Regions from separate parts of the Fontibacillus forbon genome, predicted to be linked through region 3. Evidence: riboswitches for the same ligand, from Rfam matches in the RefSeq annotation. Region 3 holds a riboswitch; each other region holds the start of a gene.
The links. A riboswitch is a leader RNA that binds a small molecule or an ion and turns the genes downstream of it on or off. The one in region 3 is predicted to bind glycine.
Positions count from the first base shown of each region.

Region 1: linked by a shared signal. The riboswitch ahead of gcvT (glycine cleavage system aminomethyltransferase GcvT) and the one ahead of sdaAB (L-serine ammonia-lyase, iron-sulfur-dependent subunit beta) in region 3 are both predicted to bind glycine.
Region 2: linked by a shared signal. The riboswitch ahead of ACLB09_RS12980 (amino acid permease) and the one ahead of sdaAB (L-serine ammonia-lyase, iron-sulfur-dependent subunit beta) in region 3 are both predicted to bind glycine.

Region 1 is NZ_JBKGFV010000001.1:844,814-852,503, reverse strand. It holds gene proB (glutamate 5-kinase) at 1-163, shown strand, start outside; gene ACLB09_RS03960 (glutamate-5-semialdehyde dehydrogenase) at 239-1,486, shown strand; gene proC (pyrroline-5-carboxylate reductase) at 1,503-2,363, shown strand; gene mtnB (methylthioribulose 1-phosphate dehydratase) at 2,434-3,096, shown strand; gene gcvH (glycine cleavage system protein GcvH) at 3,239-3,634, opposite strand; glycine riboswitch at 3,834-3,937, shown strand; glycine riboswitch at 3,939-4,055, shown strand; gene gcvT (glycine cleavage system aminomethyltransferase GcvT) at 4,142-5,284, shown strand; gene gcvPA (aminomethyl-transferring glycine dehydrogenase subunit GcvPA) at 5,284-6,648, shown strand; gene gcvPB (aminomethyl-transferring glycine dehydrogenase subunit GcvPB) at 6,636-7,690, shown strand, end outside.
Region 2 is NZ_JBKGFV010000003.1:186,278-193,967, reverse strand. It holds gene ACLB09_RS13000 (Crp/Fnr family transcriptional regulator) at 1-33, opposite strand, end outside; gene rd (rubredoxin) at 234-401, opposite strand; gene ACLB09_RS12990 (NAD(P)/FAD-dependent oxidoreductase) at 434-1,669, opposite strand; gene ACLB09_RS12985 (FprA family A-type flavoprotein) at 1,696-2,928, opposite strand; gene ACLB09_RS12980 (amino acid permease) at 3,120-4,499, opposite strand; glycine riboswitch at 4,643-4,723, opposite strand; gene ACLB09_RS12975 (hypothetical protein) at 4,984-6,057, shown strand; gene ACLB09_RS12970 (hypothetical protein) at 6,096-6,485, opposite strand; gene ACLB09_RS12965 (phosphotransferase family protein) at 6,675-7,592, shown strand; gene ACLB09_RS12960 (methyl-accepting chemotaxis protein) at 7,690-7,690, opposite strand, start outside.
Region 3 is NZ_JBKGFV010000002.1:959,684-967,373, reverse strand. It holds gene ACLB09_RS11435 (ABC transporter permease) at 1-708, shown strand, start outside; gene ACLB09_RS11430 (ABC transporter ATP-binding protein) at 721-1,710, shown strand; glycine riboswitch at 1,794-1,905, shown strand; gene sdaAB (L-serine ammonia-lyase, iron-sulfur-dependent subunit beta) at 2,090-2,755, shown strand; gene sdaAA (L-serine ammonia-lyase, iron-sulfur-dependent, subunit alpha) at 2,816-3,697, shown strand; gene erm (23S ribosomal RNA methyltransferase Erm) at 3,740-4,591, opposite strand; gene ACLB09_RS11410 (LOG family protein) at 4,844-5,428, opposite strand; gene ACLB09_RS11405 (class I SAM-dependent methyltransferase) at 6,065-6,847, shown strand; gene ACLB09_RS11400 (arylamine N-acetyltransferase family protein) at 6,871-7,626, opposite strand; gene ACLB09_RS11395 (iron chaperone) at 7,665-7,690, opposite strand, start outside.

The sequences.
Region 1 (7,690 bases), on a different contig from region 3:
GAATATGGACAACGAAGTATTGGGTCGGGGGATTGTCAACTACGACGCCGAACTGCTTCAAGACATCCTCGGACTGCCGAGCAGTGAAGTGATGAAGCGGGTTAACGACGTTCACCGTTTGGAAGTCATTCACCGCGACGAATGGATTTCGTTAAAATCTTAAATTCAAAGCCAATTTTTTTGTATTCGCTATAACCGAAGCAGTCACAAAATAAAATGAATGATGGAGGTAATTACGATGAGTGAAGTGATTGAAAAAGCAAAGCTGGCCCGCGCAACGGCCCCCGTATTGAACCGGCTTACGACAAAGCAAAAAAATGACGCGCTGCTCGCCGCATCCGGTGCGTTACTTGCCAACGCCGACACCATTATCGCTGCCAACGTAGAGGATTTGGAACGCGGCCGCAACAACGGCACCTCGGATTCCCTGCTGGACCGACTGAAACTGGACCAACCTCGGATTGCCGGAATTGCCGAAGGTCTGCGGCAAATCGTTGAGTTGACCGATCCGGTCGGCGAAATCCTGGAGACCATCGAGCGCCCCAACGGTTTGCATATCCAAAAAAAACGCGTTCCGCTCGGGGTCATCGGCATCATTTATGAAGCCCGCCCGAACGTTACCGTAGATGCCATCGGCCTTTGCCTCAAAACCGGCAATCCCGTTGTATTGCGCGGCGGTTCCTCGGCCATTTCTTCCAATCGTAAAATAGTTGAAATCATTCACCAGGCATTAAAAACGACCGAGGTGCCCGTGGAAGCGGTGCAATTGATCGAAGATACGCGCCGCGAATCCGTGGATGTCATGCTGCGCGCCAACGGTCTGCTCGATGTTGTGATTCCTCGCGGCGGCAGTGCGCTGATTCAAAACGTCGTCCAAAATGCCACGGTGCCTGTCATCGAAACGGGGGCGGGAATCTGTCACACTTACCTCGATGCATCGGCCAACCCGCAGATGGCGCTCGATATCGCGATCAACGCAAAAGTGCAGCGCCCTTCCGTCTGCAATGCCATGGAAACGCTGCTCGTCCACGAACAGTTTGCGGCTAAGCATTTGCTGCCGATCGCCGAGGCGATGCTTGAAGCCGACGTAGAGCTTCGGGGATGTTCGGAAACAAGGAAGCTTCTCACTTCGGCAAAGGAAGTCACGGAGCAAGATTTTGCCACGGAATACAATGACTATATTCTTAACATTAAAATCGTTTCCGGTCTGGAAGAAGCTTTGGCACATATCGCTCGGTTTGGAACGAAGCATTCCGAATGCATCGTCACTGAAAATAAAGAGCACGCGGAGCGCTTTTTGCAAGAAGTGGATGCCGCGGCCATTTATCATAACGCTTCGACCCGATTTACCGACGGTTTCGAATTCGGATTCGGGGCGGAAATCGGGATCAGTACCCAAAAGCTGCATGCGCGCGGGCCTATGGGTTTGCCTGCATTGACCTCAACGAAATACATCATTCAAGGAACCGGCCAGGTCCGGCCGTGACAGGGAGGTAATGGATATGAGTCTTTCTCAAACATTTGGCGGGGAGAAAATCACTTTTTATGGGGCGGGTTCTATGGCAGAAGCTATCGTACGAGGCTTGATTCACCGTTCTGTCCTAAAACCGGAGCAGATTTCCATGATTAATCGCAGCAACCGGGAACATCTAGCCTATTTATCGAACCGTTACGGCGTTGTGACCGGCCAGGATCAGGCCGAAAAAAATGAGCTACTGCGAAATGCCTCCATCATCGTTCTTGCAATGAAACCGAAAGATGCCGGAGAAGCCATCAGCCAACTGAGCCCGCTGCTATCCGAACATCAACTCGTCATTTCGTTAATCGCGGGGTTATCCGTTAGCACCATTCAGCAGTTGCTCGGCCGTAAGCAACCTATTGCCAGAACGATGCCCAACACCTCCTCTTCGATCGGCCTGGGTGCCACCGGGATCTCCTTTTCGCCCGAAGCAGATGTCCGGCAGCGTCAACTCGTGTCGTCCATCTTCGAAGCGGTCGGTTCCGTTACCGTCATAGATGAAGACAAACAGGAGATTTTGACCGGCGTATCCGGCAGCGGTCCGGCCTATATTTATTATATGATGGAGGCTATGATCGCCGCCGGAATCGAAGGCGGACTTTCGCCGGAGCAGGCGCGTGACCTGACGGTTCAAACCGCGCTCGGCGCGGCTTCCATGATGAAAGAAACCGGTGAAGATCCGGCCAAATTGCGCAAAGATATCACTTCCCCTAACGGCTCGACTCAGGCGGCGCTCGAAGTGCTTGCCGATAAGGGATTTACCGAAGCCGTCAAAGCCGCCGTTCACCGCTGCGCCGAGCGCTCCCGGGAAATGGGTGAGTCGGTGAGAGAGTCGCTGTTATAGTTACTGCGCAGAGACGTGCTTGAATGCTTTATGCATGACCGACTTTGCTCCTTGGGAAGGAGAACGTTAAATGAACTTTTCAGCCATTTCATTGGAGGAAAAACAGGCCGCTTTGAGCGAGCTCCGCACCGTAACAGCCGATTTCGCGGCACGCGGCTGGTTCCCCGGCACCAGCGGGAATTTGTCTTTGCGGGTCGGCGGCTTCTCGCCTAACCGGTTTCATTTCGCCATCACCGCCAGCGGCAAAGACAAATTCGTAAATATGCCCGAGGACTTCCTGTTTGTCGATACCAACGGCGAGCCCTGCGAAACAACGAATCTTAAACCGAACGCAGAGACGGTGATTCACGCCAAAATATATCGAATGACCGGTTGCGGCGCCATATTTCACGTGCATACCGTTTATAACACCCTGCTCAGCGAATATTACGGTGACCAAGGGGCTGTGCCGGTCAAGGGCATCGAACTGATCAAGGCCCTAGGCATCTGGGAAGAAGACGCTGTGATTCATATCCCGGTGTTGCCGAATTATAGCGACATCCCTTCGATTGCCAAGCTGATTCCCGGCTCGCTGAAACCCGAGGTTCCAGGTATTCTTCTGCGGAATCATGGCATCTATGCGTGGGGAAAGAACGCCCTTGATGCGAAACGTCATCTGGAATCGTTTGACTTTATTTTTGAAGTGCTGTACCGCAGCTTGCTGCTTCCCCCCTTACCCATGAATAAAGAGTAAGGGTTTAAGTCTATATGATTACAGTTCTCGTCCATTATTGGCGGATACAAACGACTCGCGACTTCAGTGGAGCTTTCATGAGCATCAAGCCATGATCACAGCCTTCCGACGCGAGTTATTTTCCGTTTTTACGACTAATTCCTTATTTTTTGAGAAACTCGGCATACTCCTTGGCATCCATCAGTTTGGAAAAAGCGGCCTCAGGCGCTTCGGCCAAAGTGATGCGCACCATCCAGCCGCCTTCATACGGTTGTTCATTGACCACTTCAGGAGCACTCTCAAGTTCCGTATTAACTTCCAGTACCGTCCCGCTCACCGGCGTAAATAAATCGGCCACGGTTTTGACCGACTCGATCGTCCCGATTCCTTCCTCGGCCTCCACCTCCCGTCCCGGATCGGGCATTTCCACAAACACGATATCTCCAAGCCGGTGTTGGGCAACATCCGATATTCCGATTTTTACAGTACCGTCCCCCAAATCTTGTACCCATTCATGATCTACGCTGTACCGATAATTTTCCTTGATTTCATTCGACACCCTGCTTCCTCCTCTTCCTTACATGCCCATTTGAATTCACGTACAGATTATTCCAAATCCGGCTTTAATGTCAATATTATTAACACAAACATTTCAACTTGTCCGATGTAATCGATTGCAAAATTTTTAAATATTTTTTTGTGGCAAGTTTATTGACATGTACGTAAAATTTGGTTATTAATGGATATGTAAACAGCGGTTGATGGCAGTGGGAGAGATTACGGTTCAGACAAACCGTAACGCCGAAGGAGCAAACCGTGAATGGACGGTGAATCTCTCAGGCAAAAGGACTTCTGCCGGACGCGACTCTGGAGAGAATCCGCTTTTTTCGGGCGGATCACCCACGGGGAAACCTGTATGCTTACCTGCAAAACAGACCTGCTTCCATACAGGGTAACTCTCAGGTAGACAGGACAGAGCCAAAGGAATCATCGTGCGCGAAGCATGTGATTTCTTTGGTTTGTTTTATTTCTTGGGCAAAAAGCAAATAAGACGAGGTGGAGAAATATGACCGATCTGTTCAGAACACCGCTTTACCCCTGCTATGAACGATATCCGGGCGTCCGCTGCATCGATTTCGGCGGTTGGGAACTGCCGGTGCAATTCAGCGGAATTCAAAAAGAACATGAGGCTGTGCGTACGCGGGCCGGCTTGTTTGATGTATCCCATATGGGCGAATTTATGGTGGACGGACCTGAGGCGGAGAAATATCTCCAGCGTATGACGACCAACGACATTTCGGTACTGGTGCCCGGAAAGGCGCAGTATACGCTGATGTGCTATCCGGACGGCGGTGTTGTCGACGATCTGCTCATTTACAAGCTGAGCGAGCAAAACTACTTACTCGTCGTAAATGCCGCCAATACGAATTCGGATTTGGAGTGGCTGGAACGGCATCTGCCTGCCGAAGGAGTCAGTCTCCGTAACGTATCCGAGACGACGGCGCTTTTAGCCTTGCAAGGGCCGCTTGCGGCAACCATCCTCGCTAAGGTGTGGCAAGGGGACCTTCACGGAATGCCTCCGTTTACCTTCCTCCCGGCCACGGAGGTAGGCGGAATCAAAGTGCTTTTATCAAGGAGCGGTTATACCGGGGAGGACGGATTTGAGTTTTATGTCGCCGCGGAAGAAGCAGGCGCGCTTTGGACTCTCCTGATGACCGCCGGCGAACCCGAAGGTTTGATTCCTGCCGGTCTTGGGGCAAGGGATACGCTGCGCTTCGAAGCATGCCTTTCCCTATACGGCCAGGAAATATCGCCTTCCATTTCACCCCTTGAAGCTGGACTCGGCAATTTCGTGAAATGGAATAAAGGTGAATTTCTCGGCCGCGAGGCATTGAACAAGGAGCGAGAAGACGGTTCTTCGCGAAAACTGGTCGGTCTGGAAATGATGGAGCGCGGGATTCCCCGCAACCACTATCCCGTCTATGCCGAAGGATCGCCAAATCCAATCGGTATAATCACGACAGGCGCCCCCTCCCCTACACTAAAAAAGAACTTAGGCCTTGCTCTCATTCCCGCTTCCTTGGCACAGCCCGGTACCGTTCTTGAAGTCGATATTCGCGGAAATAAGGTAAAGGCTAAAGTCGTGCCGACTCCCTTTTACCGGCGGACTCGTCCTGAAAACGATACAGCCATGAAAGGAGAATCGTGATTATGAAGCATCGCTATCTCCCTCTGACCGAACAGGATCGCGCCGATATGCTTGCCGTCATTGGTGCGACATCGATTGAAGAGCTGTTCCGGGATATTCCGGACAACGTGCGCTTTAACGGAGACTTGCCGGTTCAATCCCGGTTGGACGAATATTCCCTCACCCGCCACATGTCCGAGATGGCCCGGCGGAATGCCGACAGCGACCGGTACTCCAGTTTTCTCGGCGCGGGTATTTACGATCATCATATTCCTTCCGTCGTGCAGCATGTTGTTTCCCGCAGTGAGTTTTATACGGCATACACTCCTTATCAACCCGAAATCAGCCAAGGAGAACTGCAAGCTATCTTCGAATTTCAATCCTATATCTGTGAGCTGACGGGACTTTCCGTAGCCAATGCAAGTATGTATGACGGCGCTACCGCCCTTGCGGAAGCGGGTTCGCTCGCAGCTGGCGCGACCAAGCGAAAGACGCTGGTCGTTTCCCGCGCCGTTCACCCCGAAGCCCGCGAAGTGCTGGCCACATATGCACGCGGTCTGAATCTGAATGTCGTCGAAGTCGGGCTGGATGGGGGCGTAACTGATCAGAAGGCGCTTGAGGCGTCCCTAACCGAGGAAACGGCAGCGGTCCTGATTCAATCCCCGAATTTCTTCGGGATGATCGAAAATTTACAATCCGTCGCCGAACTGACTCACAGACGGGGCGGACTGATGATTGTCAGCACCAATCCGCTATCGCTTGGCATGCTGGAAGCACCGGGAAAACTGGGGGCAGACATCGTTGTCGGAGATGCGCAGCCGCTTGGCATCTCCCCCTCCTTCGGCGGCCCTACCTGCGGGTTCTTCGCCGTTTCGGAGGCCAACATGCGCCGGATCCCGGGCCGGATTATCGGACAGACGACCGACAAACACGGCAAACGCGGCTTCGTGCTCACGTTGCAGGCACGCGAACAGCATATCCGTCGCGAGAAAGCGACCTCCAACATTTGCTCGAATCAAGCGCTCCTCGCTTTGGCCGCCTCCGTTTATTTGTCCACGATGGGCAAACAAGGAATGGCCGAGATGGCCGAGCTCAATCTGCGTAAAAGTCATTACGCCAAGTCGCGATTGACGGCGATTCCGGGCGTAACCAGCCCGTTCGACGGGCCCTTCTTCAACGAATTTACGCTTGCCTTGCCGGAAGACGCGGATATGGAACAGCTCCAACGCAAGCTGCTGAATGCCGGGATAATCGGCGGTTACGACCTGAGCCGGAGTTATCCCGAACTGCCCGGACATATGCTGATCGCCGTCACCGAAAAACGGAGCAAAGATGAAATCGACCATTTTGCCTGCGTAATGGAGGAATCGATATGCGCGAAATGAATGATCTGAACCAAACCAACGAGATTCCCGTAGCCGATTCCATCAATGAATCCCGGGAGATTATCGTATCGGACATAACGGAGAAGAATCAGCCGCTGATTTTTGAACTCAGCAAGCCCGGACGGATCGCTTATTCTTTACCGGAATGCGACATTCCTGCTGTTCCGTTGGAAACGTTGATTCCAGCAGTACTGCGGCGCAGTGAAGCCCCCGCCTTGCCGGAAGTATACGAGGTAGACGTAATCCGGCATTATACGGCGTTGTCTCGCCGCAATTTCGGGGTGGACAACGGTTTTTACCCGCTGGGCTCCTGTACGATGAAATACAATCCCAAAATCAATGAGGATGTTGCCCGTTATGCCGGGTTTGCGAATATTCATCCGTATCAGCCTGAAGAAAGCATCCAAGGGGCGTTGGAACTCATGTTTAAGCTGCAGCAGAATCTGGCCGGAATTACCGGCATGGATGAAGTGAGTCTGCAGCCGGCCGCGGGCGCTCACGGGGAGTGGGCCGGGCTGATGATGATCCGCGCCTATCATGAGGCCCGCGGGGAGCACCGCACGAAAGTCATCGTGCCGGATTCTTCGCACGGTACGAATCCGGCCAGCGCTTCGGTTGCCGGATTCCGGACCGTAACCATCCCCTCCACGCCGCGCGGCTTGGTCGATTTGGAAGCACTGCGGGGAGTTGTCGGCAACGATACGGCGGCGCTCATGCTGACCAATCCGAATACGCTGGGATTATTTGAGGAGCAAATTACGGAGATTTCGGAAATTGTGCACAATGCCGGGGGCTTACTGTATTATGACGGAGCCAATTCCAATGCGATTCTCGGGATTACCCGCCCCGGGGACATGGGCTTCGACGTGGTTCATCTCAATCTGCACAAAACGATGAGCACGCCGCACGGCGGCGGGGGGCCCGGCGCCGGTCCGGTCGGTGTGAAGAAATGGCTGGCACCGTATCTCCCCGAGCCGCGGATAGTTCAAAACGAAGACGGAAGTTACTCCGTATCCCGCAGCACGGCACCCCATCAAACCGC
Region 2 (7,690 bases), on a different contig from region 3:
GTTTGGATCATGGTTACAGGAATGTTCTTTCATACATGCATCCCCCTAATTCGTAGAAATCAATTGATATTTTAAACTGATGATAATGAGTATCACTGAGAACAATATACCAGCGAAATTTAAGTGCCTATGTGCTTAGAGGCACACACCGCGCAAAAATGCCTCCCTAAATTTGTTATCAACAAATCTCAGGGAGGCATCTATTAAGAGAAATTCATTACATCGTATAGATCCTATTGCTCCGGAACCTCTTCGAACTTATCCTTGTCTTCCCCACATACGGGGCAGACCCAGTCTTCTGGCAAATCCTCGAATGCGGTTCCCGGTTCAACATCCTCATCCGGATCTCCTACCGCAGGGTCATAAATATATCCGCAAGGGATACAGATGTATTTTTTCATCGGTTCCATGTTTATCGTCTCCTTTATATTCGTTACGCAGTAATTGGTGTTGCAAGCCGCTCTTTGGCAACGGCCATAATCTCTTGAATCGACAACGCCTTCAGATTCAGCCCGGCCAAGGACACTTGGCTCTCAATCGCTGTTTTATACGGCGCAGCCGCAATAACACTTTCAAATGAAATAACGCCGACGAGGGTTCCATTCGCAAAGAACAATCTCGTGTATTTACCGGCAGCAGCGTCTTCTTCAACCAAGGTGGTATCACACTGCGACTCATCGACAACCCCCATAGAGAATAAGGCAAGATCGAATGCGTTAAACACCGTCAACGGGATCGTCTTCCGATAGACTTCTGTTCCTTGGGATGCCATATTTTTGCCCGCTACCTTTCCTTGATCCATCGCACGGTCCCATAAGCCTTCAACCGCGCCATTCCACTCGGTAACATCTCCTGCCGCATAAACATCAGGAACATTCGTCTCCATATAGTCATTGACGACAATTCCCCGCTTGGTGGTCACAGGCGTGTTCGCAACAAGGTCTACATTCGGAATGACTCCGATGGAATAGATGACACTGTCGCAAGGTATCGTGGATTCATTGACTTGAATCCCTGCTACGGCCTCTTCCCCTACAACCTGCTGAACTGCCGCCTGCAATAGGACATCTACCCCCGCTGCCTCTATCTTCTGTTTTAGAATGGAACTTGCTTGTTCATCCAATTGTCTGGCCATCAGCCGGGGCGCAGCTTCCAGGATGGTTACTTTTTTGCCGGCTTTCACGATCGACCATGCAGTCTCCAAACCTTGAATGCCCCCGCCGATATTTACAATGCTTGATTTATCTTCAATATAAGTCTTGAACGCCTCTGCCTCATGCATTTCACGGATCGTGTATACCCCTTGCTTGTCGAAACCGGGAAGCGGTAGCTTCCGGTTCTTCGCGCCAGTGCAAATAAGCAACTTATCGTAGGAAATACGCTCACCTGCAGAAGTAACTAACGCATGTTCTTCTACATCGATTTGCGTGATGGCCGTGTTCGGAAACGTCCGGATTTGTTGCTTCTGGTACCACGCCTCTTTCTTGATCAGCACTTTCTCACTACGCAAATCGCCGTATAAATCCTTGGACAATTTAATGCGGTTATAAGGTAGCGAATCTTCGGATCCGAAGATCAGGATATTCCCTTCCGGGTCTTGATCCCGAATGGCTTTTGCCGCGTTGACTGCAGCGACGCCCGTTCCAATGATGCAATAGTTCTTCGTCATAATTTCACCCTCCCTCGGTTTAACATTTAGATCGCGCTTTGCAACAAATCGGCGACAAAGGCCGCGGCATGCTCGATTTTTTTCGACTGCTCGTTTTTAGGGGCAAATCGGACGCGAACCGGAAACTCGACATGGGTCATCCCCGTTGATTTGATGACTTGGGAGGTGGTTTGTACATTCATATTCGTCTGCAAAAGATAGTCCTGAATGACTTCAATCGCTTCCCCGCTCCATCCATAAGAACCAAAGGCTGCGGCAATCTTGCCTTCCAAATTCAATTCCTTCAAATCCATTAGCAACTCTTCCAGGTTCCCGATCATATCCGCATATTTGGTTGAGCTTCCGATCCATACGGCATCGGCGGCTTGAATACTTGCGATAATCTCTGCTTTATCTGCCTTATCCGAATTAAATACCGTAGTCTGAATTTGATTCTCTTCAAAGAAATGCTTCAGCTGCTCCGCTACTTTTTTCGTATTGTTCTTAATGGTTGTATACACGATAGTTACTCGTTTGTTATCTACGGTATTTGCGCTTAAAGTGGCATAGAGGTCAACATATTTCTGAATGTCCGTCCGCAAAATATAGCCATGTGAAGGAGCAATCATTTGCACATCCAGATCCTCTAGGGCTTGAATCAATGTACGCACATATCTGCGGTGCGGATGAATGATCGCATTATAGTAGCCGATGAAATCATCCGTAATATCATAGCCTGCTTCATCTGCGAACAGGGACCCTGTTGTGGCCACATGTGTACTGAAAATATCGCAAGGGAACAAAATTTTATCCTCGATGCAATACGTAATCATCGTTTCTTCGGTATGCAAGTAAGGCGTTTCTTTGAATTTCAATGTTTTGCCGCCGATATCCAGCGTGTCGCCATCTTTTACAACCAGGAAGGTTCTCGAATGAAGCTTATACATTTCTTTTAACTCGTTAACAGCCAATTCCGTGCACACAATCGTTGCATTAGGCGCTCTGCCTGCAAGTGCCGCTAGACCGCCGGAATGGTCAGGCTCCGTATGATTAATAACGATATATTGAATGTCATTAGGGTCAATAAACTCACTCAAATATTCAACAAACTCCCGGCCAAATTCCATATCTACGGTATCGATCACGGTTGGTTTGGCTGTTTTGAGCAAATAAGCATTGTACGTTGTCCCTTTAGCGAGAATCAAACGGTGGAACGGCACCTCACGGTCATCTATTTTTCCTACCCAGTATATGTCCTTGGCTATCTCCATTTTATTCATCTCTATCACTCGCCCTCCTATTGGCTCTTTGTATTTAACTAACTGCCCCCATCCTATCCCACTTTAAAAAATTCAATCAGGATTTGAATCACAATTTGAGAAATTTGTCACAGACTCATCTTACTGTCAAAAAAAAACAGGATACCCCTTTCCAAATGGAAAAGAGTATCCTGTTCTAATCATCCTCGTCCTTACTGTTTATGGATCATGCTCTGATCCTGATTGATCTTTCTCTTCTTGCTTCCGATCGAATACAAGATGAACAATAGAATAAACCATAGCGGCGTAAACAATAAAGCCGGACGTGTTTCCGCAGCGATCAGCATGATGATGAGAATTCCGGCAAACAAAGTCAAGACGGCATAATTCACGGCCGGCGTTAAAGGCGCTTTGAATTTCGACTTAGCCTGCAAATCCGGCCGGGTTTTCTTATATTTGATATGGCATACAAGAACGACGCCCCAAACCCAAATAAAACAAATGGCGCTTATGGTGGTCACGATACCGAAAGCCTGCTCCGGAATGAGTTTGCTTAAAAGAGCGCCCGCGGAGATGACCAGCGTAGAAATGAATAGCGAGTTGCCCGGTACATGATTCTTATTCAATTTTCCGAAGCGGGGCGACGCCTGCCGGTTTTTGCTCAAATTATAAAGAATCCGGCTTGTCGAGAACATTCCGCTGTTGCAAGCGGACGCGGCTGAAGTCAATACGACGAAGTTAATAATGCCTGCGGCAAGCGGAATCCCTACCAAACTAAAGGTTTTCACAAAAGGACTTTCCGACGCATTGAGCTGAGTCCACGGGTTGATGCACAGCAGGACGAAAAGAGCGCCAACGTAGAAAAACAAAATCCGCAGCGGTATTTTATTGATCGCCGAAGGGATGTTTTTTTCCGGATTGGAGGTTTCCGCTGCCGATACGCCCACCAATTCCACGCCGACATAAGCGAATACCACCATTTGAAAGGAAAATAAAAAACCTGTAACGCCGTTCGGAAATAATCCCCCGTGTTTCCAGAGGTTAGTTACCGTAACCGATCCTGCATCGGTCTTGAATCCCATGATCAGCAAAATGACCCCAATGCCGATTAAGGCGAGAATCGTGATGACTTTAATTAACGCAAACCAAAATTCCAGTTCTCCAAAATTCTTTACGGTTAATAAATTGAGCCCTAACAAAATGATCAAGCAGATGATGGCCGGTACCCACTGCGGGATATCGAACCAATATTGTACGTATACGCCCACCGCGATAACGTCAGCCATCGCCGTCATGATCCAGCAAAACCAATACGTCCAGCCGGTGATGAATGCAGCCCGAGGCCCGAGATAGTCTTCGGCAATGTCCGTAAACGACTGATAACCCGCTTTGGACAACAGCAGTTCTCCCAGTGCTCTCATCACAAAAAACACGGCGATTCCCACGATCAGATACGTAATCATGATGGATGGACCCGCCTGCTGGATCGCTTTGCCCGAACCTAAAAATAATCCCGTACCAATGGTGCCTCCGATGGCGATTAGCTGAACATGACGATTGGCCAGCTCTCTCTTTAATTCCGGTTGTGCCATACCTAGTTCCCCCTTAATTTATACATTACTTTGATGCAAACAAAAAAGAGATTGGATGTCATCCAATCTCCCGGTTCATAAAGAATATTAAATAGTACCTGTCCAGCCAATAGCGATAGCGATCAGCATGACAAATAAATATTCAGTACTCTTCTGTCCTTTTGCCTGAGATTGTGAACCCTTCGGCGCCGCGGAAATCCCGCAGTCTCTCCAGAAGCTGCTCCTGCTATAGTGTGATCCATAGCAATCATAGCTTGCGAATTATGAAGTTAATGATGCCGTATTGCTGTTCTGATATTTTAACATATTACTTGCGATGTGATGATTTAATCAGTGATAAAAGTCGCTATGCCGAAAAACCTCTTCTATACATGACGGTTATGGAAAAAACCAGCTTGCGTTGTTGCGTATTCATGGGTAACTCCCTTACAGTTAGATTATGCGTTATACGAATGCAATCCTAATAGAACCGAGGATATGAGTGATGAACCTTCAACAATTCTATAACGAATATCTAAACAAAAAGTTTAACAGGGGGTTACCGTCCGCTCAAATCGGCGGCTTTGAATACTTCCTTCTTGAAGACGATGGCGCGGAATTGTTCTTTGCGGATCGTAATGAGGAGTCGTTTACGGAGTGGGCCTCTGAATTGCAACCGAGAGATCCCAACTACATCACGAATCCGGATTGGGAGCCCGTACTCTCCGCTGATTTTGAACATCTGGATCTATATGACGAACAGACCTTGTATTATCTGTTGTTTACTATTAACGCTACGACGTCCATCGCCAAGATTCACCCGTACAATGCCATGAACGATTTTATGAAAAGCTATTGCTTTTTTCAGCTAACCCAGTCGGCGGAAACCGTCAGACTGAACGATGAACAAAGGCAGCAACTCAGAGAATTTTTCTTCTTTTTCTACCTTTATGCTCACCCGGTCAATGAGGAAACCCTCTACGCCTTCTCCTATCGCGGGCAAGATCTGGTGCATACGAAAACGAATATCGTCATGGAGCATTATTTTTCCGCTTATCACGATTATTACAGCGAGAATTCCGACCAGTATAAGGATACGCTATCCATAGGTCCGCTGGAAATACAGGCCTGCAAAAACCTCACCCTGGCGCTGCTAAGGTCCATAGAGGGTAAATCGGCCAAGCTGGCCATGCCTCCGGAAGAAGGGCTGGACGAGATATTAAGACTGATTAATAACGTTGATCATCTGATCCGGACTTACTCGGAAAATAAATCAGTGTTATTCGCCATCATGAAGGACTTTCTCTCCGACACTCGCTCTAACCCCTATCGGGATCATTGTTTCAGCACGTTGTTGCAGAATTACGTCTGCTATATTCTTTATTTTAACTTTGATGAAATTCACGACTTGGTGGATTACTTTAAAGGCACCCCATCATGGTGCGAGGTCATTATCAATAAAATCTTTACGGACGCTATTTTCATTCAGAAGATCATGAGACAGAACCATGTGGATCTTGCCGAGCACAAGAATGTAACCCGATTCTTTGGGAAGGAGGCCCGAGAATTCTATTTGTAATTCAAGAGGCCGCCTTCCGGTTAGGCATATGTTGCGATTCAAGGAAAGATGATTTCTCCGTCGTTGCTGCTGACATCAAAAAATCCGACCTTGTGTTTTAAAGCCAATTCCCGCATGGTCGTATAGGCTTCCTCAGCCACGGAATAAGCAAAGGCCGCATAGATGACGGCGGAGCCTAGCGAGTAGTCGGTCAACCGGTTATCGGTTCCGGCCTCCTCCATAGCTTCAAATATCTCCTCATCAACGTTCATATTGGGAAAATGCTCCGACAGCTCACCGTAAAATCGCTGCAGCGCCTCCGAGCAAACCGCGGGATCATTATAGTTATGGTCTTCCGACCATTCCACTTGTTGTTCATACCAATCCATAAACGCCTTTCTTTCCTTCGGCGCCTTGGACGGCTCGAAAGCCATCAAATCATAGCTCATTTGAATTCCTCCCGTCGATCCTTTTTGAGATAGCTTTTACTTGGCTCATATAAAAATAAAAAAAGAGTCCTGAAATTTATCAAGACCCTATTCAACATCATACTTAAAGAGGAATTATAAGTCTATATCTTTTTCCCCATATATGTAAAAATGTGTTCGTAAGCCTATGGTGTGGGAGGAAGGGACGTAATGATTCCTGAATGCTTTTCTGACTATTGTTCAACGATCCCCTCGTTGAAGGAGGTTACCGAATGGTCACCGTTAAGGAAATGGACTCTTTCGGAAGTCTACAGAATAAAGTTTGCGACAGGCGAGACAGTCATCATTAAATGGGGCGGGAGTGAAATGGCGGGAGAAGCGGAGATTTACCGGAATTTAGTACACCCGCTGCAAATCAAAGCCCCACGGATTTTTGAAGATGCCCAATTGATGAACAGCGGAGTTATCCTCATGGAAGATGCGGGTGAAAAAAATCTGGAACAGCGCCCCCATCCTGCTCTATTTCTTGAGGCAGCGCGGGAATTAGCCAGACTAAGGGCGAGAGCAGCAGCCAACCTGGACGGGATCCCTAAGAAGATCGTCGATCATTACACCGTTTCACAGGAAAACTTCCTGGAGTTCCTGGACGACCTGTTGAATTCGAAACAATTAGCGGCGAAAACAGGAGTTATATTGAAAATGAAGACCGTGTTGACTCATCATTTGGAAAGACTCTATCAGACGGTACCGGTCTCGATAGTACATCATGATTATCACGCCAAGAATCTGGTGATTCAAGAAAACGGCATTATGCCGATTGACTGGTCCTCTGCTTTTTTAAGCCCTCATCTCGGTGACCTATATTGCTTGATTAAGGAAGGATGCGCCCGAAGCAAACTAACGAGGGAAGAGATGATTTCGGCATACGCCGCGGGAACTGACTATCCAGTTGACCATCTGAACTGGCAAGTACGAATTGGCGGTCTATGTTGGCTGATAAAGACATTACACTGGCTTGCTTATGGTGGGACGGATATCATCCACGGATCGGAGAATTGGATACCTGATTTACTAAAAGATGTAGAAGATTTGTATCAGGAAGTCGTTTCCTGCCACGCTAATGTCTGAAAGGGGCTATTGCAAATCTAAGACAGCTAAAATCATATTCAAACAAAGCTAAATAACCAGTCGTAGATGCATCATCGACGACTGGCTGGCTGCTTTTC
Region 3 (7,690 bases):
TCGGTGCTCGCCGCGTTGATCCAAATTTCCGAATTTCTGATGATTGCGATCGTGCTGGCCAAATTCGGCGCGATCAAGGGATGGTCCATCTATGAGATCGGATATTTGTTCGCGGTGATGACGTTGTCCAAGACGTTGTACAGGACCTTTGCCGATGAAGTGCATCATTTGGAAAAATATCTGGTGGGTGGGGATTTCGATCAGTTGCTGACCCGGCCGATGCCGGTACTGCTAGCTCTGATGCCGCAAAATTTCAGAATTATGCTCGGTGAAGTGCTGCAGGGCGGCTTTATTCTCTGCTGGTCTCTTGGCGGGATGATGCACAGCGGACAAGTTGGTTGGGCCGCCGTGCCGTGTACGCTGTTTATCATATTTACGGGTGCGGTCATTTTGTTCTCGATAGGTCTTGCCACCGCAACGATCGGCTTTTGGACGACCCGGATCGAAGAATTGCAGAACTTTACGGAGGATGCCGCACGTACGGCTGCGCAGTATCCGCTTACCTTGTATCCCAAGTGGATGAAATCGCTGCTCCTGATCGTGATTCCGGTCGGATTCGTGAATTATGTTCCGTCTCTTTACATCCTGAAGGGGGAGCTGGGGGCGTGGGTGCTCCCGGCATTGGCAGGCGTGGCGATCGTTTGTCTGGCGGCAAGCCTGCGTTTCTGGCGGTTCGGTATTACCAAATATCAGAGTACGGGGAGTTAAGGAGGGAAGAAAATGATCGAAGCTCGAAATTTGTGCAAGGATTTTAAAACGCCGGTAGTGCCGGAAGGGCGCTTTTCCGGATTACGTGCGCTGTTCTCACGGGAATACCGGCTGAAAGAAGCGGTACGCGGAATTAGTTTCCAGGTAAAACAAGGCGAGTTCGTAGGCTACATCGGCCCGAACGGGGCGGGGAAGTCGACGACGATCAAAATGCTGACAGGGATTTTGCATCCAACCTCCGGTGAGGTAACGGTAGGCGGATGGAACCCGCACCGGGACCGCCAGAAAGCGGTCCGGCAGCTGGGCGTCGTCTTTGGACAGCGCAGTCAGCTTTGGTGGGACCTCCCGGTGAAGGATTCCTATGACATTCTGGCTCAAATGTATGACGTCACTCCGGCGGATAAGAAGCAAAGGCTGAATCAGTTTGCGGAACTGCTGGATCTGCATGAATTTTGGGACACGCCGGTAAGGAAGCTGTCGCTCGGTCAGCGGATGCGGGCCGATATTGCGGCCGCGATGCTGCATGATCCCGAGCTGCTGTTTCTCGACGAGCCTACGATCGGCCTCGACGTGCATGCTAAGCTCAATATCAGGCGGTTCCTGCGTAAATTGAACGAGGATTTCGGCAAAACGATTTTGCTGACGACCCATGATATGGATGACATAGAACAGCTGTGCAGCCGGGTCATGGTTATCAATCACGGGGAATTAAAGTACGACGGGACGATTGGGCGTCTGCGGGAGATGATCGGATTGCCGACGCTGATCCGGGTCAAATTTCGCGGGGATTTTCAGGTTCCTGGGGAATGGATCACCATCAGCCCGTCCCTGTCATTTAATGTGACACGGGTTGAAGGCGATACCGTTACGCTTGAGGCGAATCGCCGGGAAATCAGTACGATCGATATCATTCGGGTAGTCGGGGGATGGGGCGAAATCGACGATATCGCCATGGAAGAGCCGGAATTCGAGGAAGTCATCCGCAGTTTTTCCGCCTCATAGGCGATATGGAAAAACTTGTGTTAGCTATCTTGACATTTGCCGCTTCTCATCTTACATTGGATTATACAAACTGAAAAATGCGGATGAAGATGATGGGAGAGCCCGCTTTCACTGAGGAAGCGGCACCGAAGGAGCAAAGGGCCGGCACTGCATGACGGCAATGAATCTCTCAGGTACCAGGACCATGATCCGACGCGACTCTGGAGAGAGCGTTCAGCCACCAACGGGGTACATGTTCCTAAAGGATTCGGAACATTAAACTTTCTGGTAACCGGGACAGAGAAAAGGCAGCAGGCCTTTTCCCTGTCCCTTTTTTTGCGCAGAAGGGAAAGCTGAGCGTATGGCTATATAGAAAAAATGAGCAGTCGGGGGAAAAACCATGCGATTTAAAAATGTATTTTCAATTATCGGGCCGGCGATGATCGGCCCATCCAGTTCGCATACGGCCGGGGCGGTACGAATCGGACGCTTCGCCCGGCAATTGTTTGGGGAATTGCCGGCGGAGGCGAATATTTGCTTCTATGGTTCGTTCGCCGAAACCTTTAAGGGCCATGGCACGGATCTTGCCGTGGTCGGCGGGATTTTGGATTATCCCACGGATGATGAGCGTATCCGCCACTCCTTGCAAAATGCCGAAGACATGGGGATTGAGCTTCATTTCTCTACCGGCGTAGCGCCGGGGGCTCATCCGAATACGGTAAAGATTGTTTTGTCTGCCGGGGAGAAGCGAAGTGAAGTGATTGGTGCTTCCATCGGCGGAGGAACGATCGTGATCCGGAATATCGACGGATTCGAAGCGAAATGCTCCGGTGAATTGCCTACGCTTGTAATCGCCCACGCCGACCGTCAAGGCGTACTGGCCGGAATTACCGCGCTGTTCAGCCGGGAAAACGTAAATATCGGTTATATTATTACGGACCGGAAGGGTAGAACCGCCGAAGCATTGACGGTGGTCGAGGCGGATTCGGCCATTCCGGAGACCCTGATCGAAGCGATCTCGGCGCTGCCTCACGTCAGCCGGATTTCTTACATCCATTTAACGTAAACCCGAGTATGAAGCTCAATGTAATGAAAGTATAGGTAAGTACAGGAAGGAGCGGACACCATGCGCTTTCGCAATTTGCAGGAGCTCATCGAAGTTTGCAATAAAGAGTCCAAGACGATTTCTCAAATTATGCTGGAGGACCAGGCCGAAGAGAGCGGTCAATCGGTAGGGGAAATCATGGCTGTCATGGCTGAATATTATCAAATTATGAAAACAGCGGTTCATAAGGGGTTAACCGAGGAGATTACTTCAACCAGCGGATTAACCGGGGGCGATGCGAAAAGAGTGGAGGAATACCGGAGGTCCGGGCAGCCGTCCGCCGGAGATATTGCCAGCCAGGCGATGGCTTACGCATTGGCCGTATCGGAGGTCAACGCTTCCATGGGCCGGATCGTCGCCACGCCGACGGCGGGTTCCTGCGGCATCATTCCCGGCGTCTTCGTCAGCGCACAGGAGCGCTTCGGCTGGGATGACGATTACTTGGTGCGCGGCTTGTTTAGCGCCGGCGCCATCGGCTACGTCATTGCCAACAATTCCTTCATTTCCGGCGCGGAAGGCGGGTGCCAGGCCGAAATCGGCTCGGCGATCGGGATGGCGGCCGGAGCCATGGTGGAATTGCGCGGGGGGACGCCGGAGCAAGCCGTTCATGCGGTCGGCCTGGCGCTCAAAAATACGCTCGGGCTCATTTGCGATCCCGTGGGCGGCCTGGTGGAAATTCCTTGCATCGTCCGTAACGGATTCGGCGCAGTCAATGCGCTGGCCGCCGCCGATATGGCGCTGTCCGGCGTTCGCAGCGCAATCCCGTCCGACGAAGTCATCGACGTGATGCTGGAAGTCGGTACGGCCATGCCGAGCCGACACCGGGAGACCGCCCAGGGCGGCCTGGCCCAGACGCCGACCGGCCGCAAAATCATGAAAGAACTGAGGGCGCGCAAAAAATAGATGCCCGGAGATAAAGAAAGCCGCCCCATCGGGCGGCTTGTTTTAGTTGCGTCGTTTTTGCTTCGGGATTCTGGGCCATCTGGCAGGCAGAACATGCTGCAGCATGGCCATGAACAGTTGACCCCATTGCTGCTCATTGAGTTGGCAAACGGGCATGTTTCTGTCGATGCTCAGGGTTCTTGCCAGCTTCGTAATTTGCGGCGGCGAGAACACTTCCGAAAATGCTGCGGACAAAGGAAGCCGAGGGGACCTTAGCCCGTGTAAGGCCAGCGCCATAAATCGCGCGTGATGTTTTAAGGGAACTGTCGGATTCTTCTTTCGGCTGATACTCAGAATCGCCGAATCCACTTTGGGCGGCGGCGAAAAGTTACTTGGTTCCACGGTCCGCACGAGTTGCAGATCAAACCACATCCGCCATTTTAAAATCCGTGGATCTGTAATCGGGTCGGAAGTAAAGCGTTTGGCGGCTCCTTTTTCCACGATGATGGCGGCACGCTGCAAAGGGATTCCCGGTCCGTCAAGAAGCTTCCCAAAGATCGGCGTGGTAATCGAATATGGAATATTGGCCACCACAGAAAAAGGACGCATTGGAAGAGGGGATTGCAGGAAGTCGGCCTGCCTGATTTTAATATTTGCCATATTTTCTGTTTTGCTTATTAGTTTGCTGGCGAACCCGGGGTCGCTCTCAATGGCCACTACCTGGGCCGCCTTCTCCGCTAAAGGCAGTGTGATGGCACCTGCCCCCGCGCCGATATCCAGCACCATGTCGCCGGGGCCGATCTTCGCATGACGGATTAGTTCATGAACGATGTTTTTGCTGATAAGCAGATGCTGTGCGGAAAAGTTGGAAGAACCCCTGCGGTTAGCAGTGGTGAACGGTTTATTTTTAGACATGAAAAAAGCACCTCATTCATTCGAATTTAGGAATGAAAAAGGTACAACACAAATAATCCGATCAATTGTAATAAATTGGATCGGACGCATTTGTCTTGTACCTCACATTATCTAATACGAATGTATGGGATGCCGCCGTTCATAATCATTGTAAAAATCCTCGCTATGCTGCTTGTTCTGGAATGGTAGTACTTTACAAGTATAGTAGATTCGTCTTTAACTGTACAGTCGGTATGCCATAGATGCCATGTTTTAAACTTGTTGTTCGGTGGTCATAAAGGTTTTAACCGCAGGCGCTTCATAGGTAAGAAACTGATCGAGCAGCCCTTTCGGCGTCGTGTCGGCCAGAGCCATAGACCGGTATTTCTCCTGAAGAAACTGTTCGTCGGCCATATGGTTGAACATCGCGATAAGAGGGTCATAGTAATGATTGATGTTAAGAAGTCCGCATGGTTTGCTGTGAAGCCCCAGTTGAGCCCAAGTGAATATTTCGAAAAATTCATCCATCGTGCCGGTACCGCCGGGCAGAACGACGAATCCGTCGGCCAGCTCCGCCATTTTTGCTTTTCTTTCATGCATGGAATCTACAATAACCAATTGGGACAGGTTTTTATGGGCTATTTCCCGGTTTTCCAAAAATACGGGAAGAACCCCGATGGCTTGCCCGCCATGCTCCAGCACGGAATCGGCAACACTACCCATTAGTCCAATGCTGGATCCGCCATACACCAAAGTAAGTCCTCTGGCCGCAAGCTCTTTCCCCAGAGCGACCGCCCCTTGTCTATACACATCGGACGCTCCTGCACTCGACCCGCAAAAAACGGCTATTCTTTCCATTCTATCGCCTCCTTGTAGATCTCCATAAATTATAGCTCACATCCCGGGCTTGTTAAATAACTATACCGTACATTTGTAAATCATGAATAAATTCATGTGATTAAAAAGATTGGGGTGATGGTATAGTCGGCGGTCAAAGCAGCGATCGAAGCAGGAATCGGATTTGAATGTAGCCGGCTGGCCTGGCCAGTGGCCAATTAATCCTAACGGACACAGGAGACCTTAAATGCTCAGAAAACGGCATCCGTTACGGCTAACGGACACAGGGGACCTTATTTTGCATTTTCGATGGAAAAACAAGGGGTTGGCAGTCTTTTAACGGCCCTGGTGTCCGTTAGAATTCAAAAACGGCCATTTTGCGGCAGATAACGTCTCTGGTGTCCGTTAGAATGCGCTGAGTCGAGAGAGTCACCCTAAACTGAATTAGTTCGGCATATCACCATTATCCAAACTCCAAACTCCAAACAATCCGCTCCAAGCCAAGTATTATGCCTTATTTTCTTGCCATCTCATTGCCATGAAAAATATCTGTTGCCGAAGCCGGAATATATGATAGTATAAGTACAAAAAACGATGATAAAACGAAACTTAGTTTCATTAGATGAAACCGAAACGATATGAATGGGAGGGAATGATATGCCGATCGATTTTCATGATGCTCAAAACCGCCGGACCTACAGCACAAGAACAGCGGATGAGTCTTGGAGTGATTTTATTCGCGCAAGGGTGGTTGTTAGCGGCAAAAACGCGGCGGATGTAGGATGTGGAGGGGGAATTTATACTAAAGCTTTGACGGAGTTGGGAGCTTCCAGCGTGATCGGAGTCGATTTCTCGGATGAGATGCTGGCTGGGGCGGCCTTAAACTGCAGAGGCCAGCAGGAGATTAGTTTTGCAAAAGGAGAGGCTTATCGAACCGGTCTTCCTGCCCGTGAATATGACCTGGTACTGGAAAGGGCCTTGATCCATCATTTGGATGACTTGAGCGCCTGCTTTACTGAAGCGAACCGGATTTTAAAAAAGGGCGGGGTGCTCATTGTTCAGGACCGGACGCCGGCTGACTGCCTGTTACCTGGGGATATTCATAACATTCGGGGCTATTTTTTTGAAAAATATCCTCAGTTGGCCGGTTCGGAGATCTCGCGCAGGTATGAGTCGGAACAAGTGCAGCGCGCACTCCAAGATTCAGGATTCAAGCTGTTGGAAACCGCTTCGCTTTGGGAAACGAGAGTGGTTCACCCCGATCTGGAGGCTTTGCGGCAGGATTTGCTCCACCGGACCGGCCGCTCATTGCTTCATGAACTGAACGATGGACAGCTTGAGGAGCTGGTTTCTTTTATATCAGAAAAATTTAAGGTTCATGAGGGTCCGATCATAGAAAGCGATGCATGGACTATTTGGTTTGCGGTCTCTTTGGAATGAAGGCATGATGCTTGCTTGGCACGCTACAGGACGATCCCGAATAGCTCGCTTAAATGGCGGTCAAATTCCTGCTCAGTGGTTATGTCTTTATCTGTCTTGATCCCGTTTTCGGTTAGGATAAGTTTATCGTCCGTCAACGATATTCTGCCGTTTTCCCTTTCAAGCGAACACACTCTGTTTTTCCGAAACCGGGATCCCGGAGAGGTCTCAAAATATAAACATCTTTCCCTGAAATCCTCCAGCTTTCTTTCCTCCAGACTGAAAGTATACTCCAGGGAATCCTGTTTGCCGGATGCCTGTTTGAATATTTGGTATGTATCTTGTCCCGTCATCATGATCCGAAATTGCCCGTTGAGGTCTGTTTGGACAACACCAACCACTAACTTTAAAGGTTCAAAAGCATGGTTGCCGAACCCTACATCCACAAGCCAGCGATCCTCTTCCAATGATACGAGCAATAAAACATGGTCAAAGCGATCTCCATCCTCAAGTACCTGTGCCGAGATGTACCTTACGTCAAATCCGATTTCCCGGAGCAGATGAAACAGCAACCCGTTCAACTCATAGCAAATACCGCCCCTGTGGTGCTCGACGACTTTCACCCATAATTGATCGGTCCGTAAATCAATGCTGGTGCCGTTCATAATATCAAGGTTCTCGAAAGGAATGTTCAGCAAATGATGTTTTTGAATTTTTTGCAGGGTGTCCAGAACCGGAGGCAAAGGGTGCTGCAGCTTCAATCTGTTCAGGTATTTATTCACGAATTCTTCTTGTCGCATGAATGATTCCCCCAGGCTGGATTGCTCGAAGCTAGTGATCACTTCTTCTTTTTTTTGGCTTCCG